Cryptosporangium arvum DSM 44712: one gene and its partner. The protein of the gene in region 1 binds, or shares a complex with, the protein of each later gene. Links are inferred from orthologs where the notes say so. Each region holds a gene or a part of one and is shown in the gene's direction. Other genes may lie near its edges.

Region 1 (13,266 bases):
TAGACGGCCGCCGCGTCGTCGTGCAGGTGGGACGCCCGCCGGGGGATCGGCTCGGACAACACGTCCTCGCCGTCGCGCTGAACCCCGAAGAACTGCACGGTGTCGGCCGCGACCTGGCCGAACAGTTCTTTGCTCGCCCCCACGACGAACACCTGCGAGGCGGCGGTGACCCCACCGCTGACCCGGATGCGGTAGGTGCCCGCGGTGCGTAACTCCGAGACGTCGATCGGGTAGGTGGCCGGGTACCGGGTGCTCCAGGAGCCGCGGTCCTCGCCGACCGTGCCTTTCATCGCGACCGAGCCGTCCTGCCGCTCGACGAGGAACGCGGCGTCGTCGGCCTGGCGCGGAGCCAGCAGGACCGCGATCTTCGTTTCCGTGGTGCCGTAGCCGACCTGGTCGGTACGGACGACGGCATCGGTGGGGCCCACCGGCTCCCAGCTGCCCACCGGTGCGTCTTGGTCTGGTGCGGCGTCCTCGTCGGGATCGTCGCCCGTGCAGCCGGCGACCAGCGCCAGCGTGGTCAGGACGGCGGCTGCCCCCACGAGTAGCCGGGATATGACCGCTGGGCGGCGGTTATGCACGAGTTCCCTTCCTGCTGTTTCGGTCCGACCCCGCTCGGGTCGGTCGGTGCTGGCCAGCCGGGGGACGGACCTGCGGCCGTCAGCCGACCACCTCCCGGCAGACGTGGAGCCGGTAGGGTCGACTATCGGATACAGGTAGTATCTGGTGACCTGACAAGCGGGTGGCAGCCGCCGCCCCGCTTCTCAGTGAATCCCTACGACTTGCGCACCGGTTTTCCCCACTGCGCCCCGCGCTGGGCAGGCCGGCCGACCAGGAGACGAAGAGCTTCCGCATGGCCACCACGAACGACCTGAAGAACGGCATGACGCTGAACCTCGACGGTCAGCTCTGGAACGTCGTCGAGTTCCAGCACGTGAAGCCCGGCAAGGGCGGCGCGTTCGTGCGGACGACGCTGAAGAACGTGCTGACCGGCAAGGTCGTCGACAAGACGTTCAACGCCGGCGTCAAGGTCGACACCGCGAACGTTCACAAGGCCGCGATGTCGTACCTGTACAAGGACGGCGGGGACTTCGTGTTCATGGACTCGGAGACCTACGACCAGATCACGGTCCCGGCGGGCACCGTCGGCGGCAACGCCGACTACCTGCTGGAGAACGCCGAGGTCACGGTCGCGCTGCACGACGCGACGCCGCTCTACGTCGAGCTTCCGGCCTCGGTCGAGCTCGTCGTCGCGCACACCGACCCGGGCCTGCAGGGCGACCGGTCGACCGGTGGCACGAAGCCGGCCGAGCTGGAGACCGGCGCCACGATCCAGGTGCCGCTCTTCGTCAACACCGGCGACAAGCTGAAGGTCGACACCCGCGACGGACGGTACATCGGCCGGGTCACGGGGTGACCAGTCCCACCTCGAAGGACCCGGAGAAGCGTTCGGCGCGCCGGAAAGCACGCAAGCGTGCCCTCGACATCCTGTTCGAGGCCGACGTCCGCGGCACCGAACCGCTCGCGACCGCTCGCGACCGGCTCGCGCAGTCCGACCCTCCGGTCCCGCAGTACGCGGTCACGCTCGTCGAGGGCGTGACCACCAATCGGGCACGGCTGGACGAGCTGATCGCGACGTACGCCGAGGGGTGGACGATCGACCGGATGCCCGCGGTCGACCGGAACCTGCTGCGGCTCGGCATCTACGAGCTGCTGTTCCGCGAGGACATCCCGGACGCGGTAGCGATCGACGAGGCCGTCGACCTGGCCCGCGAGCTCTCCACCGACGAGTCCCCGAGGTTCGTCAACGGCCTCCTGGGCCGCCTACAACTAGTCAAAGCCGAGCTTTAGGGGCGGCCCGCTCAGAACGACGCTGCCGAGCGGGCGGCAGGACTTGAGTATCAGCTATACGCGGCGTCCTGCCGCCCGATCGGCAGCGTCGCCCTGAGCGGGCTCCAGGTCAGAGCAACGACGAAGCCCCCCGCGCCTGTGGCGCGGGGGGCTTCGTCTCGTTCCAGCCGACACCCCCGGCTGGAACCGGGGGGACCTACGGGCGGATCGGCGTCGCGACCAGCACGTTCCACTCGGTGAGCTTCTCGATCAGGCCGGCCGGCGAGAGGTCGAACACGATCGCGAGCGTGCGGAGGTCGTCGGCGCGGATCGAGAGCACCCGGCCGTTGTAGTCGCCGCGCTGCTGCTGGATGCTGCGGGCGAACCGCTGCACCGCACCGAGCTCGTCACCGGGCAGCTGCTCGAGACGCTCGAGGTCGATGACGACCTTGCTCGCGCCCTCGTGACGGCCGGGGCCGTCGCCGGGGAGGAGCTCCGCGATCGGAACCCGGTAGAACTCGGCCAGCTCGTTGAGGCGGGCGACGGTCACGGCACGGTCGCCGCGCTCGTACGACCCGACGACCACGGCCTTCCAGCGGCCGCCGGACTTCTCCTCCACCCCCTGTAGAGACAGGCCCTGCTGCTGCCGGATGGCTCGCAGCCGGGCACCGAGGGCCTTGGCGTAATCGGACATTCGTACTCCGAGGGGTAAAGCGCATGCCCGGGGAAAGCATGCGGGCGGACGAGCAGCGACATGCCGGACCACGTCACCGCGCCCGGTCGCTACGGAGAGTGACCGTAGAGCCGAAACGGCAATCCGGTCAAGAGGAATGACGAAACCGTAGCCGCCCGGCGATGTGACGTTGAACGCCCCAGTCGATTCCACGCGGTAAGCAACCGTGCCCGTTCTCGCTGCGAAGTGTGACCGGAACAGTTCATCACCCTCTCGTCACATGGTTCACATCGGTACCGGAAGTCGCGCTATCTCCCGTACGAAACGGGCCGAAAGGCTGAGGGCGTCAGCGCTGGGAAAGCGCGTGTGACGTGGGTCGCGCGAGCCTGCTGAGGGCCGTGCGCCGAACCGTCGCGCACCGTACCGGCGCTGATAGGTTTGCTCCCGACAAGCCCATCCTTTAACGACCCGTCCCGTGAGGCGGGGAAGGAGGTGGCCGGCGGTGACGCCTGCCATTGACGAAGTCCGCGAGATCCTCGACGAATCAGCGGTCGCACGCACGGTCGACCGGATCGCGCACCAGATCCTGGAGAAGACCGACGGCGGCGCCGACACGGTGCTGATGGGGATCCCCACCCGCGGCACCCCGCTCGCCCGGCGGCTGGCCGGGCGCATCGAGACGTTCACCGGCGTGGCCCTCCCGGTCGGCGCGCTCGACGTCACCCTCTACCGCGACGATCTGCGGCTGCGCGCCCCCCGCGCGCTGGAGAAGACCGATCTGCCCAGCGAGGGCATCGACGGCCGCCGGGTGGTCCTGGTCGACGACGTCCTGTTCTCCGGACGCACGATCCGGGCCGCGCTCGACGCGCTGTCCGACCTCGGCCGCCCGCAGAGCGTCCAACTCGCGGTCCTGGTCGACCGCGGGCACCGGGAACTGCCGATCCGGGCCGACTACGTGGGCAAGAACCTGCCGACCTCGCGGACCGAGAACGTGCGGGTGCAGCTGCGCGAGGTCGACGGCCGGGACGCGGTCGTGATCGCGAAGGCGGACTCGTGATCCCCCACCTGCTCTCCGCCGCCGACCTGGACGCCGACACCGCAACGCTCGTGCTCGACACCGCCACCGAGCTCGCGGCGGCCGCGGGGCGCAGCGTCAAGAAATTCCCGACGCTGCGCGGGCGCACGGTGGTCAACCTCTTCTACGAGGACTCCACCCGCACCCGGATCTCGTTCGAGGCGGCCGCGAAGCGGCTGTCCGCGGACGTCATCAACTTCTCGGCCAAGGGCTCGAGCGTCAGCAAGGGCGAATCGCTCAAGGACACCGCGCTCACGCTGCAGGCCATGGGCGCCGACGCGGTGGTCATCCGCCACCAGGCGTCCGGCGCTCCGCACAACCTCGCCCAATGGGTCGACGGTGCGGTGGTCAACGCCGGTGACGGCACCCACGAGCACCCCACCCAGGCGCTGCTCGACGCGTACACGATGCGCAGCAGGCTCGGCCGCCTGGAGGGCCTGCGCGTCGGCATCGTCGGCGACGTGCTGCACAGCCGGGTGGCTCGTTCGAACGTGCTGCTGCTCGCGACGCTCGGCGCCGAGGTGACGCTGGTGGCGCCGCCGACGCTGGTGCCGGTGGGGGTCGGCGCGTGGCCGGTGGAAGTGTCGTACGACCTCGATACGGTGCTGCCGAAGCTGGACGTGGTGATGGCGCTGCGAGTGCAACGGGAACGGATGAACGCCTCGTTCTTCCCGACCGAGCGTGAGTACGCCCGCCGCTACGGCCTCGATGCCAAGCGTCTGGCCGCGCTGCCCGAGCACGCGATCGTCATGCACCCCGGGCCGATGAACCGCGGCATGGAGATCACTCCGGAAGTAGCGGATTCCCCCCGTTCCACGATCGTCGAACAGGTCACCAACGGCGTGAACGTCCGGATGGCCGTCCTGTACCTGTTGCTCGGAGGCTCGCAGTGAACTACCTGATCCGCGGTGCGACGCTGCCCGACGGCACGACCAGGGACCTGGCCGTCCGGGACGGGCTGATCGCGGAGACGACCGACGGCGAGGTCATCGACGCCGGCGGGCTCCGGGTGCTGCCCGGCCTCGTCGACATCCACACCCACCTGCGCCAGCCCGGCCGGGAGGACGCCGAGACGATCGAGACCGGAAGCCGGGCCGCCGCGCTCGGCGGCTACACCGCGGTCTGCGCGATGGCCAACACCGACCCGGTGGCCGACGCGGCCGGCATCGTCGAGCAGGTCTGGCGCCTGGGCCGCGAGGTCGGCCTGGTCGACGTCCAGCCGGTCGGCGCGGTCACGCTGGGCCTGAAGGGCGAGCGCCTGGCCGAGCTCGGCGCGATGGCCGAGTCCGCCGCCGGAGTGCGGGTGTTCTCCGACGACGGGCACTGCGTGCACGACGCCGCGGTCATGCGCCGGGCGCTGGAGTACGTCAAGGCGTTCGACGGCGTCATCGCCCAGCACGCGGAAGACCCGAAGCTCACGGTCGGCGCGCAGATGAACGAGGGGGAGCAGTCGGCCCGCCTCGGCCTGGCCGGCTGGCCCGCGGTCGCCGAGGAGGCGATCATCGCCCGTGACGCGCTGCTCGCCGCGCACGTCGGCTCCCGGCTGCACGTCTGCCACGTGTCGACGGCCGGCTCGGTCGAGGTGCTGCGCTGGGCGAAGAGCCGCGGCATCCGGGTCACCGCCGAGGTCACGCCGCACCACCTGCTGCTCACCGACGAGCTGGCCGCCACCTACGACCCGGTGTACAAGGTCAACCCGCCGCTGCGCACCGCCGAGGACGTCACCGCGCTGCGCGAGGCCCTGGCCGACGGCACGATCGACGCGGTCGCCACCGACCACGCACCGCACGCCCGCGAAGACAAGGAATGCGAGTGGGCCGCGGCCCGCCCCGGCATGCTCGGGTTGGAGACCGCGCTCCCGATCGTCATCAAGACGATGGTGGAGACCGGCCTGCTCGACTGGGCGGGCGTCGCGGAGCGCATGAGCCACGCACCGGCGCGCATCGCGAACCTCGAGAGCAGGCACGGTCGTCCGCTGACGCCCGGTGAACCCGCGAACCTGACCCTGGTGGACCCGGCGCAGCGCTGGACGGTCACCCCCGACGGGCTGGCCAGCATCAGCCGCAACACCCCGTACACCGGGCTGGAGCTGCCCGGCGCGATCGTGGCGACGTTCCTGCGGGGGCGGGCCACGGTGCTGGACGGGAAGGCCCAGGCATGATCGCCGCCGCCTACGAACGTCCGCCGGACAACTGGACCGGCCGGATCCTGTTCACCGCCGTCGTGCTGGCGCTGTTCGCGCTGATCGTGTGGGCTGCCCGCCGGGCCTGGAAGCGCCGCGTGGCCGCCCACGCCGACCTGCTGCCGCTGCCGGCCGGAACCGTCACCGACGCCGTGGCCGCGTCCGACGGGCTCTACGCGGGCACCACGCAGTCCGGTGAGTGGCAGGCCCGCGTCTACGCCGGCGGCCTGGCCAACCGGGCCGCCGCCACCCTGCACACCGGCCCCGAGGGCGTCCGGATCGAGCGCGACGGCAGCGACCCGCTGTTCATCCCGGCCGCCGCCATCACCGCAGCCCGCCTCGACGCCGGGCACGCGAACAAGGTCGTCGGCGGCGCCGGAATGCTGGTGATCACCTGGGAGCAGCAGGGCTACCTGCTCGACACCGGGTTCCGCGCCGACCACCGGGTCGACAACGCCACCCACCTGCGTGAGATCGAGAAAGTGATCCTGGAGAAGACCGCATGAGCACCACCTCCGCACTGCTGGTCCTGGAAGACGGCCGCACGTTCCGTGGCGAGGCCTTCGGCGCGATCGGCGAGACGTTCGGCGAAGCCGTCTTCACCACCGGCATGACCGGTTACCAGGAGACCCTCACCGACCCCTCGTACCACCGGCAGATCGTCGCGATGACCGCGCCGCACGTCGGCAACACCGGCGTCAACGGCGAGGACGACGAGTCCGCGCGGATCTGGGTCGCCGGCTACGTCGTCCGCGACCCGGCCCGGATCTCGTCGAACTGGCGCGCGACCGGCGCGCTGGGCGACCGTCTGGCCGACGAGGGCATCGTCGGCATCGCCGGCGTCGACACCCGGGCGCTCACCCGGCACCTGCGTGAGCGCGGCGCGATGCGTGCCGCGGTCTCCAGCACCGGGGAGAGCCCCGCCGAGGTGCTGGAGAAGGTGCTCGCGAGCCCGTCGATGGCCGGCGCCGACCTGGTCGGCGACGTCACCACGGCCGAGCCCTACGTCGTGCCGGCCCAGGGCCAGGTCCGGTACCGCGTCGCGGCGATCGACCTCGGCATCAAGCGCAACACCCCCCGCCGGATGGCCGAACGGGGCATCGAGGTGCACGTCCTGCCCGCGACGACGGCCCCCGAGGACCTGCTCCGCCTCGCCCCCGACGGCGTCTTCTTCTCGAACGGCCCCGGCGACCCGGCCACGGCGGACGGCCCCGTCGCCCTCGCCCGGGCGTCGCTCGGCGCGGACGTCCCGACGTTCGGCATCTGCTTCGGCAATCAGGTGCTGGGCCGGGCGCTGGGCTTCGGCACCTACAAGCTGCGCTACGGCCACCGGGGCATCAACCAGCCGGTCATGGACCGGCAGACCGGCAAGGTCGAGGTCACCGCGCACAACCACGGGTTCGCCGTGGACGCGCCGCGGGACGGGGCCGCCGAGACCGAGTTCGGCCGCGCCGAGGTGAGCCACGTCTGCCTCAACGACGACGTCGTCGAGGGCCTGAACTGCCTCGACAAGCCCGCGTTCAGCGTCCAGTACCACCCCGAGGCGGCGGCTGGTCCTCACGACGCTGACTATCTCTTCGATCGTTTCGTCCGGCTGATGGAAGGCAAGAGCTGATGCCGAAGCGCACAGACATCCAGCACGTGCTGGTCATCGGTTCCGGGCCGATCCTGATCGGCCAGGCCGCCGAGTTCGACTACTCCGGCACCCAGGCCTGCCGCGTGCTGCGCGAGGAGGGCCTGCGGGTCAGCCTCGTCAACTCCAACCCGGCAACGATCATGACCGATCCGGAGTTCGCCGACTCGACCTACATCGAGCCGATCACCCCGGAGTACGTCGAGCAGATCATCGCGAAGGAACGGCCGGACGCGCTGCTCGCGACCCTCGGCGGCCAGACCGCGCTGAACACCGCGGTCGCCCTGCACGAGCGCGGCGTGCTGGAGAAGTACAACGTCGAGCTGATCGGCGCCGACATCGACGCGATCCAGCGCGGCGAGGACCGGCAGCGGTTCAAGGACATCTGCGCCTCGGTCGGCGCCGAGACGCCGCGCTCGGCGGTCTGCCACTCGATGGACGAGGTCCGCGCCACCGTCGCCGACCTCGGCCTTCCGGTCGTCATCCGGCCCTCGTTCACGATGGGCGGCCTCGGCTCCGGCATGGCCCACACGCCCGAAGACCTGGAGCGCATCGCCAGCGCCGGTCTGGCCGCCAGCCCCACCACCGAGGTGCTGATCGAGGAGAGCGTGCTGGGCTGGAAGGAGTACGAGCTCGAGCTCATGCGTGACCGCAACGACAACGTCGTCGTGGTCTGCTCGATCGAGAACGTCGACGCGATGGGCGTGCACACCGGCGACTCGGTGACCGTCGCCCCGGCGATGACGCTCACCGACCGCGAGTACCAGCGGCTGCGTGACGTCGGCATCGCCGTGCTCCGCGCGGTCGGCGTGGACACCGGCGGCTGCAACATCCAGTTCGCGGTGCACCCGGAGACCGGCCGCCTGGTCGTGATCGAGATGAACCCGCGGGTGTCCCGGTCGTCGGCGCTGGCCTCCAAGGCCACCGGGTTCCCGATCGCGAAGATCGCCGCGAAGCTCGCGGTCGGCTACACGCTCGACGAGATCCGCAACGACATCACCCGGCAGACCCCGGCCAGCTTCGAGCCGGCGCTGGACTACGTCGTGGTGAAGGTGCCGCGGTTCGCGTTCGAGAAGTTCCCGGGCGCCGACCCGGAGCTCACCACGACGATGAAGTCGGTCGGCGAGGGCATGGCGCTGGGCCGGTCGTTCCCGGAGGCGCTGAACAAGGCGCTGCGGTCGGCCGAGACGACCGCCGGTGGCTTCTGGACGACGCCCGACCCCGACAACGACCCGCTCGAGGCGCTGAAGACGCCGCACGACGGTCGCCTCTACGACGCCGAGCGGGCCCTGCGGCTGGGCGCGAGCGTCCAGGAGGTCTCGGCGGTCTCCGGCTACGACCCCTGGTTCGTCGACCAGATCGCCTCGCTGGTGGAGCTGCGGTCCGAGCTCGTCGACGCGCCCGTGCTCGACGCCCACCTGCTCGGCCGGGCCAAGCGCGCCGGCCTCTCCGACCGTCAGGTGGCGTCGCTGCGTCCGGAGTTCGCCGGTGAGGACGGCGTCCGCACGCTGCGCCACCGGCTGGGCGTCCGGCCGGTCTACAAGACCGTCGACACCTGCGCGGCCGAGTTCGCCGCGTCCACGCCGTACCACTACAGCGCGTACGAGACCGACCCGGAGGCCGAGACCGAGGTCGCGCCGAGCACGGGTGCGAAGGTGCTGATCCTCGGCTCCGGCCCGAACCGGATCGGCCAGGGCATCGAGTTCGACTACTCCTGTGTGCACGCCGCGATGTCCCTGCGCGACGCCGGCTACGAGACCGTGATGGTCAACTGCAACCCCGAGACGGTCTCCACCGACTACGACACGTCCGACCGCCTCTACTTCGAACCGCTGACGTTCGAGGACGTGCTCGAGGTCTGGCACGCCGAGGACACGTCCGGGAAGGCGGCCGGCGGGCCGGGGGTCGTCGGCGTGATCGTGCAGCTCGGGGGCCAGACGCCGCTGGGCCTGGCCCGGCGGCTGGCCGCGGCGGGCGTCCCGATCGTCGGCACGCCGCCGGAGAGCATCCACCTCGCCGAGGAGCGGGGCGCGTTCGGTCGGGTGCTGGAGGCCGCCGACCTGCCCGCGCCCAAGCACGGGATGGCCACGTCCTACGCCGAGGCGAAGAAGATCGCCGAGGCGATCGGCTACCCGGTGCTGGTACGTCCGTCCTACGTGCTCGGCGGGCGCGGCATGGAGATCGTCTACGACGACGTCACGCTCGAGTCCTACATCGCCCGGGCCACCCAGGTCAGCCCGGAACACCCGGTGCTGGTGGACCGCTTCCTCGACGACGCGATCGAGATCGACGTGGACGCGCTGGCCGACGGCACCGGCGAGGTCTACCTGGGCGGCGTGATGGAGCACATCGAGGAGGCCGGGATCCACTCCGGCGACTCGGCGTGCGCGCTCCCGCCGATCACGCTCGGCTCGGCCGACGTCGAGAACGTGCGCCGGTCGACGGCGGCCATCGCCGCGGGCGTGGGTGTGAAGGGCCTGCTGAACGTGCAGTACGCGCTCAAGGACGACACGCTCTACGTGCTCGAGGCCAACCCGCGCGCGTCGCGCACCGTGCCGTTCGTCAGCAAGGCCACGGCCGTACCGCTGGCGAAGGCCGCGGCCCGGATCATGCTCGGCGCGACGATCGCCGAGCTGCGCGCGGAGGGGCTGCTCCCGCCGACCGGCGACGGCGGTTCGCTCGCGCGCGAGCAGACGCCGATCGCGGTCAAGGAAGCCGTGCTGCCGTTCAAGCGCTTCCGCACGATCACCGGCGCCGGCGTCGACAGCCTGCTCGGCCCGGAGATGAAGTCCACCGGCGAGGTGATGGGCATCGACACCACGTTCGGCGCGGCGTTCGCCAAGAGCCAGGCCGGTGCGTACGGGTCGCTGCCGACGTCGGGGCGGGTGTTCGTCTCGGTCGCCAACAAGGACAAGCGCTCGATCGTCTTCCCGGTCAAGCGCCTGACCGACCTGGGCTTCGAGGTGATCGCGACGCACGGCACCGCGGAGGTGCTCTGGCGCCACGGCATCCCGGCGCGCGTCGTGCGCAAGCACTTCGAGCCGGCCGGCGGCGAGGACGATCACGACGTGGTCACGTTGATCCGGGCCGGAGAGGTTCAGTTGGTCGTCAACACGCCGTACGGAAACTCCGGGCCGCGCGTGGACGGCTACGAGATCCGGTCGGCCGCGGTGGCCGCCGACGTGCCCTGCATCACGACCGTCCAGGCCGCCGCCGCGGCGGTGTTCGGCATCGAGGCGCAGCTGCGCGGGGAGCTCTCGGTCCGGCCGCTGCAGGAGCTGCACCGGGCGCTGGGCCGGTGAGCGTCTACGGCGTCCTGCGGGACCGGGCGCTCTTCCGCCTCGGCGGAGGCGACGCCGAGACCGCCCACGAGCGGACGCTGTCCGCGCTGACCCGGTTCGGCCGGACTCCCGCCGCCGTCGCGGCCGCCCGCCGCTGGGCCCTCGGCGACGCTCCCGGCCTGGCCCGCACGCTGTTCGGCGTGCGGTTCCCCGGGCCGGTGGGCCTGGCCGCGGGCATGGACAAGAACGGGGTCGCGCTGCCGGCCTGGGCCGGGCTCGGCTTCGGGTTCGTCGAGGTCGGCACGGTCACCGCGCACGCCCAGCCGGGCAATCCGCGGCCGCGGCTGTTCCGGCTGCCCGAGCACGAGGCGATCGTCAACCGGATGGGGTTCAACAACCGGGGCGCCGCGGCGCTGGCGGCGCGCCTGGCCGACCTGTCCGCCGGGGGGAGCCCGCCGCTACCGATCCCGATCGGCGTCAGCCTGGGCAAGTCCAAGGTGACGCCGCTGGAGGACGCGGTCTCCGACTACGTGACCTCGCTGCGGCAGGTCGGTCGCTACGCCGACTACGTGGCGGTCAACGTCAGCTCCCCGAACACCCCGGGGCTGCGTGCGCTGCAGGACCGGGCCGCGCTCGACCAGCTGCTGGCGGCGCTCGCCGCCGAGGCGCAGATCCCCGGCCCGCGCCGCCCGGCCGGCCAACCCGTGCCACTCGTCGTGAAGATCGCGCCCGACCTCACCGACGCGGCGATCGGCGAGGTGCTCGAGGTCTGCGCGGCGCACGGCGTCGCGGGCGTGATCGTCTCGAACACCACGCTGGGTCGCGCCGGGGTCGAGACGCCCGAGGCCGGTGGGTTGTCGGGTGCGCCGCTGACCCGCCGGGCCCGCGAGCTGGTCGCGTTCGTCGTCCGGGAGACCGACGGGCGTCTGCCGGTGATCGGCGTCGGGGGAGTGCTCACCGCCGCCGACGCCACCGCGCTGTTCGACGCCGGTGCCGCGCTCGTGCAGGTCTACACCGGCCTGGTCTACCGGGGCCCCGGCCTGGTCCGGGCGATCAACAAATCCGTCACTCAGCGTGGTGTCGGGCGCCTCGGCTCCGGCGATGGTGGTTCCAGCCCGCTGAGAGCGCCCCAGAGCGATTTTCGGGGGTCGACGGAGGGCGCAGTGACCATGGAGGGGTCTGCGACGCTCAGCGGGCCCGTGGCGAGGGAGGTGTCCGAGTGACCGTTAACACGGCCGCAGCGCCGCAGGTCGCGCCGACCACGGATCACTTCGGGGCCCGCCTCGCGCGGGCCGTCGCCGACCGGGGGCCACTCTGCGTGGGCGTCGACCCGCACCCCGGCCTGCTCGACGCCTGGGGGCTGACCAGGGACGTCGCCGGGGTGGAACGGTTCGCCCGCACGGTCGTCGAGGCCCTCGCGGACCGGGTCGCGGTGCTCAAGCCGCAGTCGGCGTTCTTCGAGCAGTACGGCAGCCGCGGGGTCGCGGTGCTGGAGCACGTGATCGCCGACGCCAGGGCGGCCGGCGCGCTGGTCCTCAACGACGTGAAACGCGGCGACATCGGCAGCACGGTGGAGGCGTACGCCGCGGCCTACCTCGACCCGGCGTCGCCGCTCTGCGGTGACGCGATGACCGCCAGCCCGTACCTGGGCTTCGGCTCGCTCGCCCCGCTGATCGACACCGCGGTGGCGAACGGCAACGGCGTGTTCGTGCTCGGCCTGACGTCCAACCCCGAAGGACCGCAGGTGCAGCACGCGGTGGCCGCCGACGGGCGGACCGTCGCGCAGACCGTACTGGATTCGGTCGCCGCGGCGAACGCCGGCTGTGTTCCGGAAGCGGACGGGGCCCCCTACGGCCCGGTCGGCGTCGTCGTCGGCGCGACCGTGGGGGAGACCGGGCACGACCTGAGCCGGGTGGGCGGGCCGTTCCTCGCGCCGGGACTGGGCGCGCAGGGCGCCGGCGCCGAGGACCTCCGGGCGGTGTTCGGCGACGCCCGCCGGGCGGTCCTCCCGTCGGTCTCGCGGGAGGTGCTCCGGGCCGGTCCGAAGCACTCGGCATTGCGTTCAGCGGCATCCCGGGCAGCGGACGATTTCGCGGCTGTGCTTGCCTAGAGAAGGGTCGGTTCGAGCGCCCGGCTGAGGCGTAGGTGTTGCCTACGCCACGATGGGTACTCCCCGACCTGCATGAACCCCTCGCGGCGAACCCTCGTTGCTGTCAGTGTGGAGTGTGTCATCGATCACTGCTTTGTTCCGGTGGAGCTTGACAAAGTCGGTCATTCGCAGACAAATCGGAGTTTTCTCCGGTTTCATGCAACGATTAGTCGGGGAGCAACACCGGGCCGCATTGATTCCTGTCGCACTTCCTCGCTAGGTTCACGCGCTGGAATCGTCCGCTTCCCCAACGAACACCCGAGGTGACCTGTGGCTCTTCCGTCGTTGAGCCCCGAGCAGCGCGCTGCTGCTCTGCAGAAGGCTGCCGAGGCGCGCAAGCAGCGTGCCGCGGTCAAGGACAAGCTCAAGCACGGTGGGCTGTCCCTGTCGGAGGTCCTCGAATCGGCCGAACAGGACGACGTCATCGGCAAGATGAAGGTCTC
Region 2 (4,144 bases), 5.5 Mb from region 1 along the record:
GACTTCACCCACAAGAAGCAGACCGGTGGTTCAGGTCAGTTCGCGAAGGTGAAGATCAACCTGGACCCGATCCCGCAGGACGGCGACGCGCCGACCTACGAGTTCGACAACAAGGTCACCGGTGGTCGGGTGCCGAGGGAGTACATCCCCTCGGTCGACGCCGGCGCCCAGGACGCCATGCAGTACGGCGTTCTGGCCGGGTACCCGCTCGTCGGCATCAAGTTCACGCTTGTCGACGGTCAGTACCACGAGGTCGACTCTTCGGAGATGGCCTTCAAGATCGCCGGTTCGATGGCGCTGAAGGAGGCGGCCCGCAAGGCCGACCCGGCGCTGCTCGAGCCGATGATGGCGGTCGAGGTCACCACGCCCGAGGAGAACATGGGCGACGTGATCGGCGACCTCAACTCGCGGCGCGGCCAGATCCAGGCAATGGAAGAGCGTGGCGGTGCCCGCGTTGTTCGGGCCCTGGTTCCGCTCTCCGAGATGTTCGGCTACGTCGGAGACCTCCGGTCGAAGACCCAGGGCCGGGCGAGCTACTCCATGCAGTTCGACTCCTACGCCGAGGTTCCCACGAACGTCGCGAAGGAGATCATCGCGAAGGCCACCGGCGAGTAATTCGCCGGCGGAACAGCGATACCCGACCCCACGTCGCACGGCGTACCACTAGATATTCAGTCCACAGGAGGAAAGACCAGTGGCGAAGGCGAAGTTCGAGCGGACCAAGCCGCACGTCAACATCGGCACCATCGGTCACATCGACCATGGCAAGACGACGCTGACCGCGGCGATCACCAAGGTCCTGCACGACAAGTACCCGGACATCAACCCCTTCACGCCGTTCGACCAGATCGACAAGGCGCCGGAGGAGCGGCAGCGCGGTATCACGATTTCGATCGCGCACGTCGAGTACCAGACGGAGGCGCGGCACTACGCGCACGTCGACTGCCCGGGTCACGCGGACTACATCAAGAACATGATCACCGGTGCCGCCCAGATGGACGGCGCGATCCTGGTCGTCTCGGCGACCGACGGCCCGATGCCGCAGACCAAGGAGCACGTGCTCCTGGCCCGCCAGGTCGGCGTTCCGTACATCGTCGTCGCCCTGAACAAGGCCGACGTCGTGGACGACGAGGAGATCCTGGAGCTCGTCGAGCTCGAGGTCCGTGAGCTCCTCAACCAGTACGAGTTCCCGGGTGACGACGCTCCGATCGTGCGTGTCTCGGCGCTGAAGGCGCTCGAGGGCGACGCCGAGTGGGGCGAGAAGATCATCGAGCTGATGACGGCGGTCGACGAGACCATTCCGGAGCCCGAGCGGGACCTGGACAAGCCGTTCCTCATGCCGATCGAGGACGTCTTCACGATCACCGGTCGCGGTACGGTCGTCACCGGCCGTGTCGAGCGGGGTGTGCTGAAGGTCAACGAGACCGTCGACATCGTCGGCATCAAGGAGACCAAGCAGACCACCACGGTCACCGGCGTCGAGATGTTCCGCAAGCTGCTCGACGAGGCGCGTGCCGGCGAGAACGTCGGTCTGCTCCTCCGCGGCATCAAGCGCGAGGACGTCGAGCGCGGCCAGGTCGTCATCAAGCCGGGCACGACGACTCCGCACACGGAGTTCGAGGCGACGGTCTACATCCTCAGCAAGGACGAGGGTGGCCGCCACACGCCGTTCTTCAACAACTACCGGCCGCAGTTCTACTTCCGCACCACCGACGTGACCGGTGTCGTGACCCTTCCCGAGGGCACGGAGATGGTCATGCCGGGTGACAACACCGACATGTCGGTGAAGCTCATCCAGCCGGTGGCCATGGAGAACAACCTGCGGTTCTCGATCCGCGAGGGTGGTCGGACCGTCGGCGCCGGCCGCATCAGCAAGATCAACAAGTAGTAATTCGTGTGACGGCGGTCGGGTCGTGATCGATCCGACCGCCGCTCCGCGCGGTTACTAACCGGCAGCCACCCGACCCCCGGCGTAATAGACAGGACTGAAGGTTCCATGGCGGGACAGAAGATCCGCATCCGGCTCAAGGCCTATGACCACGAGGTCATCGACAGCTCGGCGCGGAAGATCGTCGACACGGTGATCCGTACCGGCGCGTCGGTTGCGGGCCCGGTGCCGCTGCCGACCGAGAAGAACATCTACTGCGTGATCCGCTCGCCGCACAAGTACAAGGACTCCCGCGAGCACTTCGAGATGCGGACCCACAAGCGGCTGATCGACATCCTCGACCCCACGCCGAAGACCGTCGACTCGCTCATGCGTCTCGACCTCCCGGCCGGCGTCGACATCGAGATCAAGCTCTAAGGACGTAATCGCGCTCGGGTTCGGACTCAGGGCCCGACAACGCATTACGACACCACTTGAAGGACACGCCCGGCCGGAGTCATCCAGGTCGGGAGAGGATCCGGACCAAAGAGAGTCGGAAAGAAGAGATGGACAGGCAGATCAAGGGGATCCTGGGCGAGAAGCTCGGCATGACCCAGGTCTTCGACGAGAACAACCGGATCGTTCCGGTGACCGTCGTTCAGGCCGGGCCGAATGTCGTGACCCAGGTGCGCACCCCGGAACGTGACGGCTACTCCGCGGTCCAGGTCGCTTTCGGCGGCATCGACCCGCGGAAGGTGAACAAGCCCGAGAGCGGCCACTTCAAGGTCGCCGGCGTCACCCCGCGGCGTCACCTGGTCGAGATCCGCACCACTGACGCGGCTGAGTACGAGGTCGGTCAGGAGGTCTCCGCGGAGATCTTCGAGCAGGGCATCAAGGTCGACGTGGTCGGCACCAGCAAGGGCAAGGGCTACGCGGGTGTCATGAAGCGTCACGGCTTCAAGGGCCTCGGCGCCGGCCACGGCACCCAGCGCAAGCACCGCGCGCCGGGTTCGATCGGCGGCTGCGCGACCCCGGGTCGTGTCTTCAAGGGCCTGCGCATGGCCGGCCGCATGGGTGGCGTCCGCACCACGACGATGAACCTCAGCGTGCACCGCGTCGACGCTGAGAAGGGCCTGATCCTGGTCAAGGGCGCTGTGCCCGGGCCCAAGGGCGGCCTGGTGCTCATCCGCACCGCCGCCAAGACCCAGCTTGGTAAGGGCGGAGTGGCGAAGTGACCTCCATTGACATCGTCGACGCCGGCGGCAAGAAGACCGGTACCGCCGATCTGCCCGCCGAGATCTTCGACGTGACCACGAACATCCCGCTGATCCACCAGGTCGTGGTGGCCCAGCAGGCGGCGGCCCGCCAGGGCACGCACAAGACCAAGACCCGCGGGGAGGTGTCCGGCGGTGGGGCCAAGCCCTACAAGCAGAAGGGCACCGGCCGCGCCCGTCAGGGCTCGACCCGCGCGCCGCAGTTCACCGGCGGTGGCGTCGTCCACGGCCCGCAGCCGCGCGACTACTCGCAGCGGACGCCCAAGAAGATGAAGGCTGCTGCCCTCCGGGGCGCGCTCTCCGACCGGGCTCGCGGTGGCCGTGTGCACGTGCTCGACGCCCTGATCTCCGGCGACGTGCCGTCCACCAAGGACGCCGTCAAGGCGCTGGCGAACGTTTCCACCTCCCGCCACGTGCTCGTCGTGGTCGCCCGCGGCGACCGCAACAGCTGGCTGTCGGTGCGCAACGTCGCCGAGGTGCACGTGCTGGCGCCGGACCAGCTCAACACCTACGACGTGCTGATCAGCGACGACGTGGTGTTCACCAAGGACGCATACGACGAGTTCGTGGCGGGCCCGATCTCCGGTCGCGGCGCGACCGCGAAGGCCAGCTCGGCGGAGCTCGACACCGAGGAGAACGAGAAGTGATTCCCGACCCGCGCGACATCCTGCTCGCTCCGGTCGTCTCGGAGAAGAGCTACGGCCTGCTGGACGAGAACAAGTACACGTTCTTCGTCCGGACCGACGCGAACAAGACGCAGATCAAGATCGCGGTCGAGCAGGTCTTCAACGTGAAGGTCACGGCGGTCAACACGCAGAACCGGCAGGGGAAGCGTAAGCGGACCAAGTTCGGCACTGGTAAGCGGAAGGACACCAAGCGCGCGATCGTGAGCCTCGCGCCGGGTGACCGCATCGAGATCTTCGGGGGGCCGGTCTCCTGACGGGGCCGGACCACATCGAGGATCGAGAGCTGAGGGATACAGATGGGCATCCGCAAATACAAG

Evidence for each region.
Region 2: the proteins of nusB (region 1) and rpsJ are in contact, whole or in part, in a solved structure (PDB 3D3B), measured with the Escherichia coli proteins. The link is inferred for Cryptosporangium arvum DSM 44712 from one-to-one orthologs.

Annotation. Positions count from the first base shown.
Region 1 is NZ_KK073874.1:2,559,218-2,572,483, forward strand. The notes cover bases 175-3,132. They hold nusB (transcription antitermination factor NusB), read left to right. Parts: upstream 175-1,413; coding sequence 1,414-1,851; downstream 1,852-3,132. Other genes in these bases: CRYAR_RS11965 (glycoside hydrolase family 9 protein), read right to left, coding at 175-542; efp (elongation factor P), read left to right, coding at 854-1,417; bldD (transcriptional regulator BldD), read right to left, coding at 2,048-2,524; pyrR (bifunctional pyr operon transcriptional regulator/uracil phosphoribosyltransferase PyrR), read left to right, coding at 3,006-3,132. Also shown: more of CRYAR_RS11965, read right to left, coding at 1-174; more of pyrR, read left to right, coding at 3,133-3,560; CRYAR_RS11990 (aspartate carbamoyltransferase catalytic subunit), read left to right, coding at 3,557-4,471; CRYAR_RS11995 (dihydroorotase), read left to right, coding at 4,468-5,739; CRYAR_RS12000 (PH-like domain-containing protein), read left to right, coding at 5,736-6,266; carA (glutamine-hydrolyzing carbamoyl-phosphate synthase small subunit), read left to right, coding at 6,263-7,375; carB (carbamoyl-phosphate synthase large subunit), read left to right, coding at 7,375-10,695; pyrF (orotidine-5'-phosphate decarboxylase), read left to right, coding at 11,894-12,784; mihF (integration host factor, actinobacterial type), read left to right, coding at 13,094-13,266. UniProt on the Escherichia coli protein: Part of the processive rRNA transcription and antitermination complex (rrnTAC). The complex forms an RNA-chaperone ring around the RNA exit tunnel of RNA polymerase (RNAP).
Region 2 is NZ_KK073874.1:8,094,932-8,099,075, reverse strand. What follows is about bases 675-3,650. They hold rpsJ (30S ribosomal protein S10), read left to right. Parts: upstream 675-1,996; coding sequence 1,997-2,305; downstream 2,306-3,650. Other genes in these bases: rplD (50S ribosomal protein L4), read left to right, coding at 3,099-3,650; rplC (50S ribosomal protein L3), read left to right, coding at 2,434-3,102; tuf (elongation factor Tu), read left to right, coding at 695-1,888. Outside these bases: fusA (elongation factor G), read left to right, coding at 1-615; more of rplD, read left to right, coding at 3,651-3,788; rplW (50S ribosomal protein L23), read left to right, coding at 3,785-4,081; rplB (50S ribosomal protein L2), read left to right, coding at 4,124-4,144. UniProt on the Escherichia coli protein: Involved in the binding of tRNA to the ribosomes. Part of the processive rRNA transcription and antitermination complex (rrnTAC). The complex forms an RNA-chaperone ring around the RNA exit tunnel of RNA polymerase (RNAP).